2 regions of the Pleomorphomonas sp. T1.2MG-36 genome follow, and region 1 is predicted to be linked to the other one. Evidence: predicted binding sites of a transcription regulator. Region 1 holds the regulator's gene; the other holds the start of a gene.
The links. Region 1 encodes PhoB, which activates phosphate uptake and scavenging genes when phosphate is short. Its sites were predicted from a motif close to TGTCATNNANCTGTCAT; they were not measured.
Positions count from the first base shown of each region.

Region 2: a site for PhoB is predicted at 1,846-1,862, ahead of QQZ18_RS10095 (alkaline phosphatase). Genes of this name have one in related genera too.

Region 1 is NZ_CATNLY010000045.1:91,586-100,124, reverse strand. Features, by position in the region: gene pstB (phosphate ABC transporter ATP-binding protein PstB) at 1-608, shown strand, start outside; gene phoU (phosphate signaling complex protein PhoU) at 631-1,338, shown strand; gene phoB (phosphate regulon transcriptional regulator PhoB) at 1,363-2,058, shown strand; gene coaBC (bifunctional phosphopantothenoylcysteine decarboxylase/phosphopantothenate--cysteine ligase CoaBC) at 2,165-3,370, shown strand; gene dut (dUTP diphosphatase) at 3,413-3,859, shown strand; gene cysK (cysteine synthase A) at 4,010-4,975, shown strand; gene QQZ18_RS18060 (NUDIX hydrolase) at 4,939-5,505, opposite strand; gene dnaQ (DNA polymerase III subunit epsilon) at 5,625-6,344, opposite strand; gene coaE (dephospho-CoA kinase) at 6,413-6,994, opposite strand; gene QQZ18_RS18045 (shikimate dehydrogenase) at 6,991-7,809, opposite strand; gene QQZ18_RS18040 (Maf family protein) at 7,806-8,393, opposite strand; gene QQZ18_RS18035 (pyruvate, water dikinase regulatory protein) at 8,397-8,539, opposite strand, start outside.
Region 2 is NZ_CATNLY010000012.1:677,219-685,757, reverse strand. Features, by position in the region: gene QQZ18_RS10095 (alkaline phosphatase) at 40-1,782, opposite strand; gene QQZ18_RS10090 (SDR family NAD(P)-dependent oxidoreductase) at 1,966-2,937, opposite strand; gene QQZ18_RS10085 (TetR/AcrR family transcriptional regulator) at 3,074-3,664, shown strand; gene QQZ18_RS10080 (ABC transporter ATP-binding protein) at 3,671-4,753, opposite strand; gene QQZ18_RS10075 (carbohydrate ABC transporter permease) at 4,759-5,673, opposite strand; gene QQZ18_RS10070 (carbohydrate ABC transporter permease) at 5,673-6,545, opposite strand; gene QQZ18_RS10065 (ABC transporter substrate-binding protein) at 6,620-7,846, opposite strand; gene QQZ18_RS10060 (GH1 family beta-glucosidase) at 7,973-8,539, opposite strand, start outside.

The DNA of each region.
Region 1 (8,539 bases):
ACCGCATGAACGACACCATTGCGGGCGCCCGCGTCGAAGGAACCATCAAGCTCGACGATCAGGATGTCTATGATCCGGACCTCGATGTGGTGGAACTCCGAGCGCGCGTCGGCATGGTGTTCCAGAAGCCGAACCCGTTCCCGAAATCGATCTTCGACAATGTCGCCTACGGGCCGCGCATCCACGGCCTCGCCCGTTCCAAGGCCGACCTCGAGGAGATCGTCGTCACGTCCCTGCAGAAGGCCTCGCTCTTCAACGAGGTCAAGGATCGCCTCAACGAGCCGGGAACCGGCCTTTCCGGCGGCCAGCAGCAGCGGCTCTGCATCGCCCGCGCCATCGCCGTATCGCCCGAAGTCATCCTGATGGACGAGCCCTGCTCGGCGCTCGACCCGATCGCCACCGCCAAGGTGGAAGAATTGATCGACGAGCTTCGCGCCAACTTCACCATCGTCATCGTGACCCATTCGATGCAGCAGGCGGCGCGTGTGTCGCAGCGGACCGCCTTCTTCCATCTCGGACACCTGATCGAGGAAGGCCCGACGGACCACGTCTTCACCAATCCGCTCGAACAGCGGACGCAGGACTACATAACGGGCCGCTTCGGCTAATCGGAAACGGCAGGAGATTTCCATGGAACATACGGTTTCCGCCTATGACGACGACCTCAAGGCAATCGCCCGCATGGTCACCGAGATCGGCGGCCTTGCCGAGCGCGCTGTCGGCGACTCGGTTGCCGCCCTGACGCGGCTCGACCTCGCCCTCGCCCAGAAGGTGATCGCCGGCGACAAGGATCTCGACCGGCTGCAGCGCGAGATCGAGGACAAGTCGATCCTGGTGATCGCCCGTCGCCAGCCGATGGCCAACGATCTTCGCGAAATCGTCGGTGCCATGCGCATCGCCAACGATATCGAACGGGTCGGCGATCTCGCCAAGAACATCGCCAAGCGTGTCGTCGCCATCAACGGCGTGTTCCCGCACAAGCAGCTCATCACCGGCGTCGAGCATCTCTGCGAGATCGCCCTGCAGCAGCTGAAGAGGGTGCTGGATGCCTATGCCAGCCAGGATGACCAGGCTGCCGGAGCCGTGCGCCAGCGCGATGACGAGATCGACGCGCTCTACACGTCGCTGTTCCGCGAGCTCCTCACCTACATGATGGAAGATCCGCGCAATCTCACCTTCTGCATCCATCTTCTGTTCTGCGCCAAGAACATCGAGCGTATCGGCGATCACGCCACCAACATCGCGGAATCGGTGCATTATGTCGTGACGGGCCGGTCCTACGATGAGGAGCGGCCCAAGGCCGACGCTTCGATTGCCAGTACCATTGCCGGTTCATAACAAGCTCTGGAGTTGAGGACGACCATGGCCAAGGTGATGATCGTCGAGGACGAGGAAGCAGTGTCGCTGATGCTGCGCTACAATCTCGAAGCCGAGGGCTTCGAGGTAGAGCAAGCTTTCCGCGGCGACGAGGCCGACATTCGCCTCAAGGAGATCACTCCCGACCTGCTTCTGCTCGACTGGATGCTGCCGGGTCTCTCGGGCATCGAACTGTGCCGTCGCCTGAGGGCACGGCCGGAAACCGAGCGGCTGCCGGTCATCATGTTGACGGCGCGCGGCGAGGAGTCGGAACGGGTACGCGGACTTGCGACCGGTGCCGACGACTATGTCGTGAAGCCCTTCTCGGTCCCCGAGCTGATCGCTCGCGTCAAGGCCATGCTGCGGCGTGCCAAGCCGGAAGCGGTATCCAGTCTTCTGACGGCCGGCGACATCGAGCTCGACCGCGAAACACGGCGTGTCCGGCGCTCGGCACGCGAAATACACCTCGGCCCGACCGAGTTCCGGCTGCTCGAGTTTCTGATGCAGTCGCCCGGCCGAGTTTTCTCGCGCGAACAGTTGCTCAATGGCGTGTGGGGCCACGACGTCTATGTCGACGAACGCACCGTCGACGTCCATGTCGGTCGCCTCAGAAAGTCGATCAATCGCGGCCGCGCCCGCGACCCGATCCGTACGGTACGCGGTTCCGGCTACTCCTTCGACGAGAAGTTCGCCAGCGGCTAAGCCATTGCCACCGTTTCGGACTGGGCGCTTCCCTCCGCTTTTGTCGCTTACGCTCCGCGGCCCGATGGTCTAGGTTCCCTTCCGATCGTCCAAAAGGGAGCCTGAGATGCTGGCGGGCAAGCGCATTCTGATCGTCATCGGTGGTGGCATCGCCGCCTACAAGGTGCTTGAGGTGATCCGACGCCTCAAGGAGCGCGGCGCCGAGGTACGAGTGATCCTGACCCGGTCGGGAAAAGAGTTCGTGACGCCGATGACCGTGGGAGCGCTCTCCGGCGAGAAGGTGTTCAGCGATCTGTTCGATCCCACCGAGGAGCAGGACATCGGCCATATCGTGCTTTCCCGCGATACGGACCTGATCCTGGTGGCGCCCGCCACCGCCAACCTGATGGCGCGCATGGCCAACGGCATTGCCGACGAACTTGCCACGGCCAGCCTGCTGGCCGCCGCCGCGCCGATCATCGTTTGTCCCGCCATGAACCAGCGCATGTGGGCGCACCCGGCAACCCGGCGCAACGCCGCGCAACTGGCCGCCGACGGCGTTCGCTTCATCGGCCCGGCCGAGGGGCGGATGGCCGAGCGCAACGAAGCAGGCGTCGGCCGCCTGTCCGAGCCGATGGACATCGTTGCCGGTGTCGAGGCTTTCTTCGCCATGCGGGAGCAACCGAGGCCGCTGGCCGGTCGGCACGTGCTCGTCACCTCCGGTCCGACCATCGAGCCGATCGATCCGGTGCGTTTCATCACCAACCGCTCCTCGGGCAAGCAGGGCCACGCCGTTGCCGCCGCCGCCGCCCGCGCCGGTGCCCGCGTGACGCTCATCTCCGGCCCGGTTTCGATCCCGGATCCTCTGGGTGTCGACATCGTTCGGGTGGAGACGGCCCGCGAGATGCTTGCGGCCGCGTTCGCCGCCCTGCCGGCCGACGTCGCGGTGATGACCGCCGCCGTATCGGATTGGCGTCCGGCCGAAGTGGCGCCGGACAAGATCAAGAAAGCGGCCGGTGACCCACCGCCGCTTTCGTTCATCGAAAACCCCGATATCCTAGCGACGCTCGGCCACGACGCCCAACGGCCGAAGATCGTCGTTGGATTCGCCGCCGAAACGACTGAAATCGAGACCAACGCTGCCAGAAAGCTGGCAACCAAGGGAGCCGACTATATCGTCGCCAATGACGTGTCGGCGGCCGGAGGGGTGTTCGGCGGCGATCGCAACAGCGTTCGCGTCCTTTCGGCGGCCGGTGTCGATGTCTGGCCGACGTTGTCCAAGGATGAGGTCGCCGAGCGCTTGGTTGCGCTGGTTGCCGAACGGCTTGGCTGATTTTCGATTCGGGTCCGCAACACATAAGGTTTGAGGTTATCGATGGTCGAGGTTGCTCTTTTGCGTCTACCCCATGCCCAGGATCTGCCGTTGCCGGCTTACCAGAGCGAGGACGCCGCAGGCCTCGATCTTCTGGCAGCCGTCGAAGAGGCGGTGATCCTGCCGCCGCTCGGGCGTGCATTGGTGCCGACCGGTCTCGCCATGGCGCTGCCGTCCGGTTACGAGGCGCAGGTCCGGCCGCGCTCGGGGCTGGCCGCCAAGCATGGTGTGACCGTCCTCAACTCGCCCGGCACGATCGATGCCGACTATCGCGGCGAGATAAAGGTCATCCTGGTCAACCTTTCCGATACGCCATTCACCATCGGACGCGGCGAGCGCATTGCCCAGATGGTCATCGCGCCGGTCTGTCGTGCCCACCTCGTCGAAACCGAGGCACTCGACGCGACCATTCGCGGAGCGGGTGGGTTCGGATCGACAGGTCGATCTTGAGGATGGGGCAATCCGTTCTCAAGTATGGCTCTTCTATGGGATCATTTTCCAATCCGATTGCCTGATGCGACCTCGGTTGACTGGTGACGTTTTGCGACCGCCGATAGAATGGGCGTAATTTCAGAAGGCCAGCACAACGAGGATTTTCCCATGAGCGATCTTTCCCGCCGCGGTCGCGGCAAGATCTACGCGTCCATCACCGACACCATCGGCGACACACCGCTTGTTCGCTTCGACAAGCTCGCCAAGGAGAATGGCGTCAAGGCGACCATTCTCGGCAAGCTGGAGTTCTTCAACCCCATCGCCTCGGTCAAGGATCGCATTGGCGTTGCGATGATCGAGGCGCTGGAGGCACAGGGCAAGATCAAGCCCGGCGAGTCCACCCTGATCGAGCCGACCTCGGGCAACACAGGTATCGCGCTCGCCTTCGTCGCGGCCGCCAAGGGCTACCGGCTGATTCTGGTCATGCCGGAATCGATGTCGGTTGAACGCCGCAAGATGCTGAAGCTGCTTGGCGCCGAACTGGAGCTGACCGAAGCGGCCAAGGGCATGAAGGGCGCCATCGCCAAAGCCGGCGAGCTGGCCGCCAGCATTCCCGGTTCCATCATTCCGCAGCAGTTCGAGAATCCGGCCAACCCGGAAGTGCACCGCGTGAGCACGGCCGAGGAGATCTGGAACGATACCGAAGGCAAGGTCGACATTTTCGTCGCGGGCATTGGTACTGGTGGAACCATTACCGGCGTCGGCCGCGTATTGAAAGAGCGTAAGCCCGAGGTGAAGGTGGTGGCCGTCGAGCCGAACGAGAGCCCTGTTCTTTCGGGTGGCGCCCCCGGTCCGCACAAGATTCAGGGCATCGGCGCCGGTTTCGTTCCGTCGGTTCTCGACACCAAGGTCTACGACGAAATCCTACCGGTTCCCTCGGAAGAGGCACTTGCCACCGCTCGCCAGGCGGCGAAGCTTGAAGGCGTGCCGGTCGGCATTTCTTCCGGAGCGGCGCTGGCGGCGGCGATCAAGCTCGGTCAACGGCCCGAGAATGCCGGCAAGACCATCGTTGTGATCGTGCCGTCCTTTGCCGAGCGTTATCTGTCGACGGCCTTGTTCGAAGGGCTTGCCTGATCCACGTCCGGTTCGCCCGGCAACGGAGATGCTTTTTCGGCGGTCGGTGCCTTCAGGGTGCCGGCCGCCTTCTTCTTGGCGAGATCGACAAAGAAGGCGAGGATGATATCGCCGACGCCAGCGTCGGATACCAGTGCCGCGGCGTCTACCGGGTTGAAGAACCGGACCTCGCGCTGATCTTTTTCCTGCCAGTTCTCGAGCTGCCGCTCGATGGCCAGCGGAAAGACGTCGACCAGTACCTTCTCCTGGCGCTTGGGAAACTGCTTCACGTAGGTGAAGCGGCCAATGGCCTTCGGCACGGCGCTGCCGATCAGACCTGCCTCCTCCATCGCCTCGGTTTCGGCGCTCTCGTGAGGCTTCAAGCCTTTGATCGGCCAACCCTTGGGCAATATCCAGCGACCACTGTCGCGGGTGGTGATCATCACCACCTCGTAGCCTTCGGCCGTCAAACGATAGGGCAGGGCGGCGACCTGCCGGAATTTCTCGGGCGTCGCCTTGGCCACAACCGATCCTTTCGGAGACTTAATCATCAAGCGCCTCCCGACCAATCTGGCGGCTGGAACGAGCGCAGGAGCGCTCTATGACATAATTCGCCGGCTAAGGACAGCCTGACCGGACGAACCCGGGAAACCGCTGAGCCAAGTCTCGCTCAGGCCGTTTCTGCCTGCTCGCCATTGTCGAGATAGGTGTTCCAAAGCGCCTTTTCGCCAATGGCGGCAATAAAAGCTGCATGAGCCTCCGCTTCGGAAGCGGACAAACGCGAGGGCAACGGCGCGGGGCGCGGGCGTAGCGCAACGCGACCCCCGGTATCGCCGGTAGAAGCATCCTGGACGGACACCGTCAGGTCGAGGCCAGCCTGCCGGCCACCGGTCAGCTCGAGATAGACCTCGGCCAGGAGCTCCGCATCGAGCAGAGCGCCGTGCTTGATGCGCCTTGAGCGATCGATGCCGTAGCGATTGCAGAGTGCATCAAGGCTTGCGGGCGCACCGGGATGCTTCCGCCGCGCCATCATCAGCGTATCGACCACCCGCTCGTTGCCGAAAACTGGCCGTCCCGACGCCTTCAGCTCGAAATTGATGAAGCCCATGTCGAAGCTGGCATTGTGGGCAACCAAATGCGCTTCACCGACAAAGGCGACAAATCCATCGGCGATCTCGTCAAAACGCGGCTTGTCGGCCAGAAACTCGTCGGACAGCCCATGCACATCAAATGCTTCCTTGGGCACCGACCGCCCTGGATTGATGTAGACATGGAAGTTCCGCCCGGTCGGGAAACGGTTGACAACTTCGACGCAGCCGATTTCGACAAGGCGGTCGCCGGTCTTGGGATCGAGGCCAGTGGTTTCGGTATCGAAGACGATTTCACGCATGGGCGAATCCTGCCTGCCGACGAGCACGATTTCAAGGAAATCCGCCCCGCTTGTCCCCCGCCAAATCCTCAAGAAAGCAGTTGACGGAGAAAAGCCTCGACGGAAGCCTTCGCCGCGGCGATACCGTCTCCAGAGGGGATGACGAAATCGGCTCGCGCCCTTTTCTCGGCATCCGGCATCTGCCGCGCGAGGAGGACCTCGAACTTTTCCTGCGTCATGCCGGGGCGAGACAGCACGCGGGCGCGCTGCACCTCGGCCGGGGCCGATACCACCACCGTCTTGTCGACATCCCCCTGCCGGCCGGTTTCGAAAAGAAGCGGAATGTCGAGGATGACTGCTCGGGCGCCAGTGGCCCGAGACCGTGCGAGGAAATCGGCTTCGGCACGATGCACCGCCGGATGAACGATGGCTTCCAATCGGCGGAAGGCGTCGGCATCGCCGGAAAGCCGTTCGGCGAGCCGAGCGCGGTCGACGCGACCCGCCCTGGTCGTTCCAGGGAATGCCGCCTCGATATCGGCGGCGAGCGGACCTTCGTAGAGGGCATGCACCGTCGCATCGGCATCGAACACCGGCAGACCCGCTTGCCGGAACAGATCGGCGGTGGTGGTCTTGCCCATGCCGATCGAGCCGGTGAGACCGATGATGATCAAAGATCGGCCTCGATCAGTGCCCGAAGCTCCGCGGTCACCGACGGGCGTTGTCCGAACCAGCGCGTGAAGCCCGGGACCGCCTGGTGGAGGAGCATGCCAAGACCGTCGACGGTGCGGAGGCCACGCGACGCGGCCGAGGCGAGGAATGGCGTCTCAAGAGGTACATAAACGATGTCCGTCACCACGGCATCGGCCGGCACGACGCTCAGATCGAGATCGATGGCACCATCGCCTTTCATGCCCAACGACGTCGTGTTGACGAGAAAGCCGGCCGTTACCGCATATCGATTCGCTTCCGAAAGGACGTCGGCAGAGGCTCGGCCGGGATAGCGCCCCGCCAGGGCCTCCGCTCGCGACAGGGTGCGATTGAGGATGCGCACCCTGAATCCGCGGTCGACCAACGCATCCACGACGGCGGCGGCGGCACCGCCGGCACCGAGCACGAGCGCTTCGGCAGGAGCCCTGTCCCAGCCGGGCGCACGATCGTCGAGATTGGCAAGAAAGCCAATTCCGTCGGTGTTGTCCGCGCAGAGCACGCCATTTTCCATCCACAACGTGTTGGCGGCGCCAACCCGGTCGACGACCGGCTCACGATAGCCGGCAGCGCGGGCGGCCGTTTCCTTGTAGGGAATGGTGACATTGCCGCCGAGCAACCCGCTGTCGGCAAAGTGGGCGAAGAAATCCTCGGCTCGTTCCGGCTCGACGGCAACGCGGCCATAGTCACCCTTGATATCGAACTGTTTCAGCCAGTGGCCGTGGATCAAAGGTGAACGCGACTGGCTCACGGGCCAGCCAATGACGGCCGCATGACTCATTGTTCGATCATCCTTTCCTCGCGCAGAAACTCGAGCAATGGCAGGAGAGGCAGACCGAGGATGGTGAAATGGTTTCCATCGATGGCTTCGAACAGCTGAACGCCGAAGCCTTCGAGCTGGTAGGCGCCGACCGAACCCAGTGCCGTTTCGCCAACCACGGCGAGATAGTGACTGATGAAGCGTGTCGAGAGTGGCCGCATGGTCAGTTTGGCACCATCGACAGTGCGATAAAGAACCTCGCCATTGCGGGCCAATGACAAGGCGGAATGAAGTTCGTGCGTGCGCCCCGAGAGACGGACGAGTTGCCGACTGGCTTCCTCGCGATCCCTTGGCTTGTGAAAACGTTCATCGCCCAGCGACAGTGTCTGATCGGCACCGATGACCAGATCGCCGGGCCTGCGCAACGAGACCTCGACCGCCTTCACATCGGCAAGTGCCTGCGCCACATCGGCGGCGGAAAGCCCGACGAGATCCTCCTCAATGAGGCGTTCGTCGACATCGGCCGGAATCCGTTTGAAGATCAGACCGGCACCGGTCATGAGGGCGGCGCGAGCGGCGCTCGCAGAGGCAAGAACGAGGCTCATGTCTTAACCGGCGTCCGAAAAGGGATCGAGGACCTTGCCATAGCGATGCTGGTCCCAAAGGGCGAGGATGGCGGCGGCGGTTTCCTCGATCGATCGGCGCGTGACGTCGATCATCGGCCAACCATGCTCGGTGCAGAGGCGCTTGG
Region 2 (8,539 bases), on a different contig from region 1:
CCGTCGACCGTCCGGCCCGCAAGGGTTTCGTCGAGGTGCTTACTGCTTCACGCCGATGGCGAGGGTGTCGGCGAGCACCTTGTAGACGTCGCTTTCTTCCATGTAGCCCTTGAACTCTTCGGCGCCGGGGCCGGCGGCCTGCAGCACGACGTCGTCAACGGTGTGGGTGCCGGTCGACTCGTCCTTCGGCAGGTTGCCTTCGACGAAGATGGCGCCCGGGACGTCCTTGTACTTCTCGTTGGCGACGTACTCGCCCTTTTCGTTCTTCACCGCCGGCTCGAACGGCCCGTCGAGCTTCGGGTTGAAGGTTTCGTAGTGGTCGGGGTAGTTCGAGACGAACATGGCGAGGCGGCGGCCCGCGTCGATCTTGTCGGGATAGCCGTCCTTGTCCTCGTCGGTGTAGGTCGGGAAGCCGGCATTGGCGCCGACCATGAACTTTTCCCGGCCTTGCTTGCCGGTGGTGTCGTCGATGGTGCCGACGATCGACACGCCGTGGGTGTGGTCGCCGGTGACGACGATCAGCGTGTCGGGATTCTTGGCCTGGAACTCGCGAGCCAGGGCGATCGTCTGGTCGAACTCGATGGTGTCGAAGACGGCGCGCTCCATGTCGAGCGGATGGCTGGCCTTGTCGATGCAGGAGGCCTCGACCATCAGGAAGAAGCCGTCAGGGTTCTTGGAGAGGTTGTCGAGGGCGACCTTGGTCATGCCGACGAGACCCGGCTGGTTCGGGAACTTATCGACGGTGCCCTTCTTGAGCTGCATGCGATCGAGGGCGTAGTCCATGTTGCCGGTGTGGAACAGGCCGAGGATCTTGTCGGAACCGGCCGCCTTGTCGAGTTCGGTCTTGTCGGTGGCGAGCTTGTAGCCGGCGTCCTGGAACAGCTTGATGTAGTCCTTGTCGTCCTTGCGCTTGGAGCCCGGAATGTCCTTCGACAGGAAGTAGGCCGAACCGCCACCCAGAACGACCTCAGGCTTGACGTCGAAGAGCATGCCGACGATGTCGGCCTTGTCGTCGCGCTTGCGGGTGTGAGCGACCACGGCGGCCGGCGTGGCGTCTTCGATCTCGGACGTGACGACGATGCCGATCGACTTCTTGGTGGTGCGGCGCAGCGCCTCGGCGATGGTTTCCACCTTCGGGTCGTCCTGCGTCGGCGGCGTACGGTCGGCGTAGACGCCGAGGGCGTTGATCGCCGTCTTATGGCCGGTCATGTAGGCCGACATGGTGTTGGCCGAGTCGGTGTTGATGGCGTTGGTGGCCGACGTGCCGATGAAGGCCATGTGGTCGAGGTCGTCCATGGCGAGACGGCCGTTGGCCTTGCCCTCGGTCATGCCCTTCGACATCAGGCGGGCGGCGGTGCGGTGAGCAACCGACAGGCCGTCGCCGAGCAGGAAGATGACGTTCTTGGCCTTGGGCGTCTCGGGCGTCGCATAGACGTCCCAGGTGACCGACTTCTTCTCGTCGCCGGCCGAGACTTCGACCGTGTAGGCGCCGGCCTTGTCGATCTTGACGCCGCGCAGCAGCACGGCCGATCCGAGCGCCGCGTCGTCCTTGCCCTTTTCGGAGGCGATGAACTCCACTTCGCCGCCGAGCGCCGCCTTGTAGTCGGCGCCGTTGATGGCGATCTTGACGTCCTCTGCCTTCACCGAGCCGTCGAACTCCACCTTGAAGTCGAAGGGGGAGCCGGCGAGGATGGTCGCCCGGTCAAGCGGAAAGACGGTGGCCGCACCGGCCGTTCCGATCAGAGCCGTGCTGGCGGCGAGTGCCAGAAAAAGACTGCGCATAATCTGCCCCTTGAAAATTGGATCGCGTCGATGAGAGCGCGCGCTCCTTGGTAGGCAGGGGGTATGACGCGGGCGTGACAGTCGCATGAATGCCGCGTGACATCTAAGCGGCTGAAAAATATTCGCAATTTATCGAGATGGTTAGCCGCCGGCCGAGCTGTCGTTCGGCCGGCGGCGCGAATGTCAGTAGCGTTCGCCGACCAGTTCCTCGCTCTTTGCCCATAGCGCCCTGGCGCGATCAGGGTCGAGCGCGTAGGAGCGAACGCCTTCGGCAACGGGGTTGATCACGCCGTCGGTGACCTCCGAAACATGGCAGTTCTCGCAGTAGCGGCCGCCCACCGCGTCGGCCTCGGCGACCACGCCGGCCCAGACGGACGTTGCCGCGCCTTGCGGAATGGTCTTCCAGCTGTAGGGCGGCTTGCCGGCGGCGTCGAGCTCGGCATTGATGCGCTCGATCATCGCCTTCAACGTGTCGACGCCGACGTGACGGCCGAGTTCGGTGTTGATGCCGCCCGGGTGCAGTGCGGTGGCGCGCACGCCGCGCGCCTTGTGACGGCGATCGAACTCCACGGCGAACAGGATGTTGGACGTCTTGGAGCGGCCATAGGCAACCCACGGGTCGTAAGGCGTGCGCTCGAAGTTGGGATCGTCGAGATCGATATCGGCGAAGCGATGGCCCGAGGAGGCCACATTGACCAGCCGGCCCCCCGGCGCAATCAGCCCGGCGATGCGGTTGACGAACAGGAAGTGGCCGAGGTGATTGGTGCCGAACTGCGTTTCGAAGCCATCGGCCGTATGCCCGAAGGGAGCGGCCATGACGCCGGCATTGGCGATGACCACGTCAAACTTCCGGCCGTCGGCGACGAGCCTGTCGGTGGCCTTGCGAATGCTGGCAAGCGAGGCGAGGTCGAGTTCGATCAGATCGAATGCGCCGTTGCCCTGTTTGGCGGCTGCGCGCACGGGCGCCGTCGCCGTTTCGGCTTTGTTGAGATCGCGTGCCGCGCCGGCCACTGCAGCGCCGTGAGCGACGAGTGCACGCGCCGTTTCCACGCCGAGGCCGGCCGATACGCCGGTGATCAGGATGCGCTTGCCGGAAAGATCGATACTGGCGAGTACGTCGTCGGTGGTGGAGGTCGCGCCGAATTCTGCGGTCATGTCTGTCTCCGTAGGTCGAGACCATCCGCCGGGCCGAGCGAACCGTTGCCCTCGGATCGGGTTTGCAATAAAAAGGAGGATGTCTCCGTTTCTAAATACGGAGGGAACCTCCGTTTATCAAGAGGCTCACGCGGACGTGATCGATAGTGCCGGAAAACCGCCCCGCAAGCCGCGCGCCGATGCCGAGCGCAATCGCACCCGGCTGATCGATGCCGCCAAGTCGGTCTTTGCCGAGAGGGGAGGCTCCGCCAGCCTCGAGGAAGTGGCGCGGACGGCGGGGGTCGGCATCGGCACGCTCTACCGCCATTTCCCGACGCGAGATGCGCTGATCGAGGCGGTCTATCGCAACGAAAGCGATCAGTTGGTGCGGGCGGCTTCCGAGCTTGCCGCCAGCCGGCCGCCGGTCGAGGCGCTCAGGGCGTGGATGCGCCTGTTCTTCCGCTACATGTCCGTCAAACACGGCATGATGGAGCTTCTGGACTCGCTCGCCGATGGCAAGTCGTCGCTCTACGCCGCGTCCGGCGCTGCCACCAAACAGACGATCGACCTTCTGGTGGGCAATGCCATCGCGGCCTGCGAGATCGGCTTCGACGCCGAACCGATCGATCTGCTGCGAGCCTTGGCCGGCATGGTCCAGTTCAGCGGTGGCCGCGACAACGAGGAAGCCGCCGCCCACGCCATCATCGACGTCATGATTGCCGGCTTGCAGGCGAAGCGGCCAAGCTGATCCGTGCTAGATCCGCCGCTCTGTCTGGGCGTCGAACACCGACAGACGGGAAAGATCGAACCCGACGACAACAGGTTCTCCGAGCTTCGGCAGCATGTCGGACGGGAATTTGCCGACGATTTCCTCGCCGCCCATGGCCAGCACGACGAGATTGTCCGAGCCGGTGTGCTCGATCAGCGTCGGCTTGAGCGTCAGTATGAAGGGCTCGCCGCCCGTCGTCGGCTGGACGGACTCGGGGCGCAGGCCGACCACCACCGCCTGTCCGTCGGCGGGCGCCGTTTCGAAGGCATAGCCGTCGAGCGGTACGGTAGCGGCACCGACGTCCGCCGAGACGCGTCCGCCCTCCATACGGAGGTGGCCCTTCATGAAGTTCATGCCGGGATTGCCGAGGAAGTCGGCGACGAACAGGTTGACCGGCCGATGATAGACCTCCTCCGGCTTGCCGACCTGCTGGATCTCGCCGGCCTTCATCACCACCATCCTCGTGGCGAGCGTCATCGCCTCGAGCTGATCGTGGGTGACGTAGATCGCCGTGGTGCCGAGCGACTGGTGCAGCTTCTTGATCTCGGTGCGCATGCTGGCGCGCAGCTTGGCGTCGAGGTTGGAGAGCGGCTCGTCGAACAGGAATACCTTGGGGTCGCGCACCAGGGCGCGACCGATAGCGACGCGCTGCCGCTGGCCACCGGAGAGCTGGCTCGGCCGGCGGTCGAGCAGGTGGTCGATATGCAGCATGCGTGCCTTGTCCTCGACCAGCGGTCGGATCTCCGACATCGGCTTGCCGCGCATGCGCAAGCCGAACTCCATGTTGCTGCGAACGCTCATGGTCGGGTAGAGCGCATAGGATTGGAACACCATGGCGATGTCGCGATCCTTGGGCTCGACGTCGGTAACGTCGCGGCCGCCGATCTCGACGACGCCGGAGGTCAGCCGATCGAGGCCGGCGACGATGTGCAAGAGCGTCGATTTGCCGCAGCCCGACGGCCCCAGGAGCACGATGAATTCGCCGCGCTCGATCTCCAGGTTGATGTCCTTCAGCACCCTCAGCGAACCGTAGTTCTTGTTGCAGTTGGAAATCCGGATGTCGATCATGACGGTCAACCCTTGACGGCCCCGGCGGTCATGCCACGCAGGAAGTAGCGGCCGAGCAGGATGTAGAGGATGAGGGTGGGAGAGGCGGCGATCACCGTCGCGGCCATGTGGACGTTGTATTCCTTCACCCCGAAGTTGGAGTTGACCAGATTGTTGAGGGCGACCGTCATCGGCGCGCTCGACGGATTGGAGAAGGAAACGGCGAACAAGAAGTCGTTCCAGATGCCGGTGAACTGCAGGATCAGCGCCACCACGATCACCGATGGCGACAGCGGCAGCACGATGCGGAAGAAGATCCAGAAGAAGCCGGCGCCGTCGATGCGCGCCGCCTTGATCAGGTCGTTGGGCACCGACAGGAAGAAGTTGCGGAACAGCATGGTGGTGATGGGGATGCCGTAGATCACGTGGATCAGGATCAACCCTTCCACCGAGCCGAACAGGCCGAGCGTGCGCAACGTCACCGACACCGGCGCCAGCACCACCTGGAACGGCACGAAGTTGCCGGCGACCAGGGCGGCGAACACGAAGCGGGCGCCGGGGAAGGGCCATTTGGCCAGCGCATAGCCGTTGATGGCGCCGATCATCACCGAGATCAGCACGGCGGGGACGGCCATCACCATCGAGTTGCCGAAATAGCCCTTGAGACCGCCGCAGGTGATGCCGATGCAGGCTTCGCCCCAGGCGGTGACCCAGGCCTGGGCCGTCGGCTCGTGCGGCAGCGACATCAACCCGCCCGCCTGGATCTCCGGCATCGTCTTGAACGACGTGCTGAGCAGGATGTAGAGCGGCCCGGCGAAGAAGAAGGCGACGATGGCAAGCAGCAGGTAGAGAACGACCCGCTTCAGGATGGCCTTGGTCCGCCGGGGCGTCAGCCAGCCGGATCGCGTGGGCCGGAGCATTGCATCTGTCGGAGCCGACATCAGGCGCGCTCCCTCGTTTCGACGTAGAGATAGGGGATCAGGATCGCCAGCACCGTGCCGAGCATCACCACCGCCGAGGCGGCCGACAGGCCGAGGTTGGTGCGGCGGAAGGCCATGTCGAACATGAACACCGACGGCAGGTCGGACGACACGCCGGGGCCGCCGTTGGTCAGCGCCACCACGAGGTCGAAGGCGCGAACGATCGACAGCGACAACAGCACCACGACGGTGAGAAACACCGGCGCCAGCATCGGAATGACGATGAACACATAGACGCGCCAGGCCGGGATGCCATCGACCGCTGCCGCCTTCCAGATGTCTTCATCGATGCCGCGCAAACCGGCGAGAAAAAGTGCCATGACAAGGCCGCAACCCTGCCAGAAGGCGGCGACCACAAGGGCCCAGATGACGGTGTCGGGATTGGTCAGCCAGTCGAGCCGGAAGCTCTCAAAGCCGAGCTGATGCATCATCACCTCGATGCCGAGTGTCGGGTTGAGCAGCCACTGCCAGATGATGCCTGTCACCACGAAGGACATCGCCATCGGATACATGACGATCGACCGGAAGAAGCTTTCGGCGCGGATGCGCTGGTCGATCAGGATGGCGATCAGGAGACCGAGCGAGATGGTGACGAGCAGGAACAGCCCGCCGAACAGGAACATGTTGGTGAAGGCGACGTGCCAGCGCGGGGTATGGAACAGGCGCCAATACTGCTCGAGGCCGACGAAACTGTCGAAGCGCGGGAAAGCCTTGCTGTTGGTTGTCGAGACAGCCACCGTGTAGGCGATGAAGCCGTAGAGAAAGATCGCGATCAGCGCCAGCGACGGCGATAGGGCGACCTGCGACACGTGCCGCTGGAGGAATCTGCGCATGATCGGAGCCTTCGCTTCACGGATCGGAGCGTACCGGCGGCAAGCCGCCGCCGGCACATCGTGTCGAATGCCCGTCAGCGGGTCGCGGCCACGGCGTCGGCCATGGCGGTCATGCCTTCCTCGGGCGTCATCTTGCTGTGCAGGAAGGTGGTCATCTGGTCGACCAGCGCGCCGATGCCGGTGGCGTCGGTGACGTTGTCGGGCACCAGGAACAGGTCACCATCGGCGGCGGCGCCCATGGCGATTTGGGCGCAGGCGTCGAAGCCGGTCTTGTCGATGTCGAGACGCGGCGGGATCGAGCCCTTGCGCAGGCTGAATTCCTTCTGCACCACCGGGTCCATGATCGTCTTGGCCAGCGCCAGCTGGGCCTCGCGGGCGGCCGGATCCTTGACGGCGGTCATGGCGAAGGCGTCGGTGCCGAACACCAGCGTCTTGCCGCCGGCCGGGAAGATCTCGCAGACGATGTCCTTGCCGGGAACCTTGTTCGCGGCCACGAACTCACCCTTAAGCCAGTCGCCCATGATCATGTAGGCGGCCTTGCCGCTGATCAGCATGCCGCCGGTGATGTTCCAGTCGCGGCTCGGACTGCCGGGATCGACCAGATCGCGCACCTTGGCGAAGGTCCCGAAGGCCTTCAGCATTTCCGGGCTGCGCAGAGCGGCGTCGTCGAGATCATAGGTGACCTTGGTCAGGAAATCGCGGCCGCCGACGTCGATCAGGATGCTCTCGAAGACGAAGATTTCCTGCCAGGACTGACCGCCGAGCGCCAGCGGAATGTAACCCTTGGCGCGGATCTTGTCGGCCGAGGCGATCAGCTCGTCCCAGGTCTTCGGCATGGCAATGCCGACGTCGTCGAGCACCGCCTGGTTGCCCCACAGCCAGTTATGGCCGTGGATGCTCATCGGCGCCGTGACGTACTTGCCTTTGAACTTGGCGTTGTCGGCGATCACTTTGGGCAGAAGCTTATCCCAATCCTTGGCCACTTCGTCGATGTCGTTGAGCTGGCCTTCCTCGGCGAGCGCCATCAAGGGAGCGCCGACCTGCCACTGCATGGACGTCGGCGGATCGCCGCCGAGAATACGGGTGCGCGCCACCATGCGGGCGGCTTCGCCGCCGGCCACTGGATTGTCCTTCCAGGTGTTGCCGGTCTTCTCATAGGCTTCGACGAGAATTTTCAGGGCGGCCGCCTCGCCGCCCGTCGTCCACCAGTGGATGACCTCGGCGGTGCCGGCGAACACCGGCGTGGTCGTGGTCAGGGCGAAGGCCATGACCGAGCCCAGCACTCCAAGCTTGTTCAACATCTCTCTCCTCCTTCATCGCAGCCCGAACTCTCCCCTCGGGCCTCTCCTGCATCGCCAAACCGCTGGCCCTGAACGCGAAGCGTCGGGGCGACGGAATGGAATTCGCTTCCGCCGTCGGCTGGCGGATCAGCCTTTCAAGAAGTCTGCAAACCAGCGGCCGCTGTCTTTCATGGTCCGCGTCTGGGTCTGGAAATCGACGTGCACCAGGCCGAACCGCTTGGAATAGCCTTCCGCCCATTCGAAGTTGTCGAGCAGGCTCCAGACGAAGTAGCCGGCGAGATCGACGCCGCCATCCATCGCGGCGCGCAATGCGTCGATGTGGCGATGGATGTAGATCGCTCGCCGGTCGTCATGGATACGGCCGTCCGCGGCCATCTCATCTGGATAGGTGGCGCCATTTTCGGTGATGGCGATCGGCACCGGGTGGTAATCGCGCGTGACGCGCAGCAGCAGTTCGGTGAGGCCTTCCGGATAGACCTCCCAACCGAAGCCGGTGACGTCGGGGGCCGTGGTCTCGACGACGCGCGACCGCATCGGTCCACCCTTCGGATCGTCGGCGATGATCTCCCGGAAGTAGTAGTTGATGCCGAGGAAGTCGGTCTTGCCGGCGATGATCGCGAGATCCCCCTCGAGGATATCGGGCGCGGCGGCGCCCAACTCGCGGAGGACGTCCTCCGGATAGCCGCGACCATG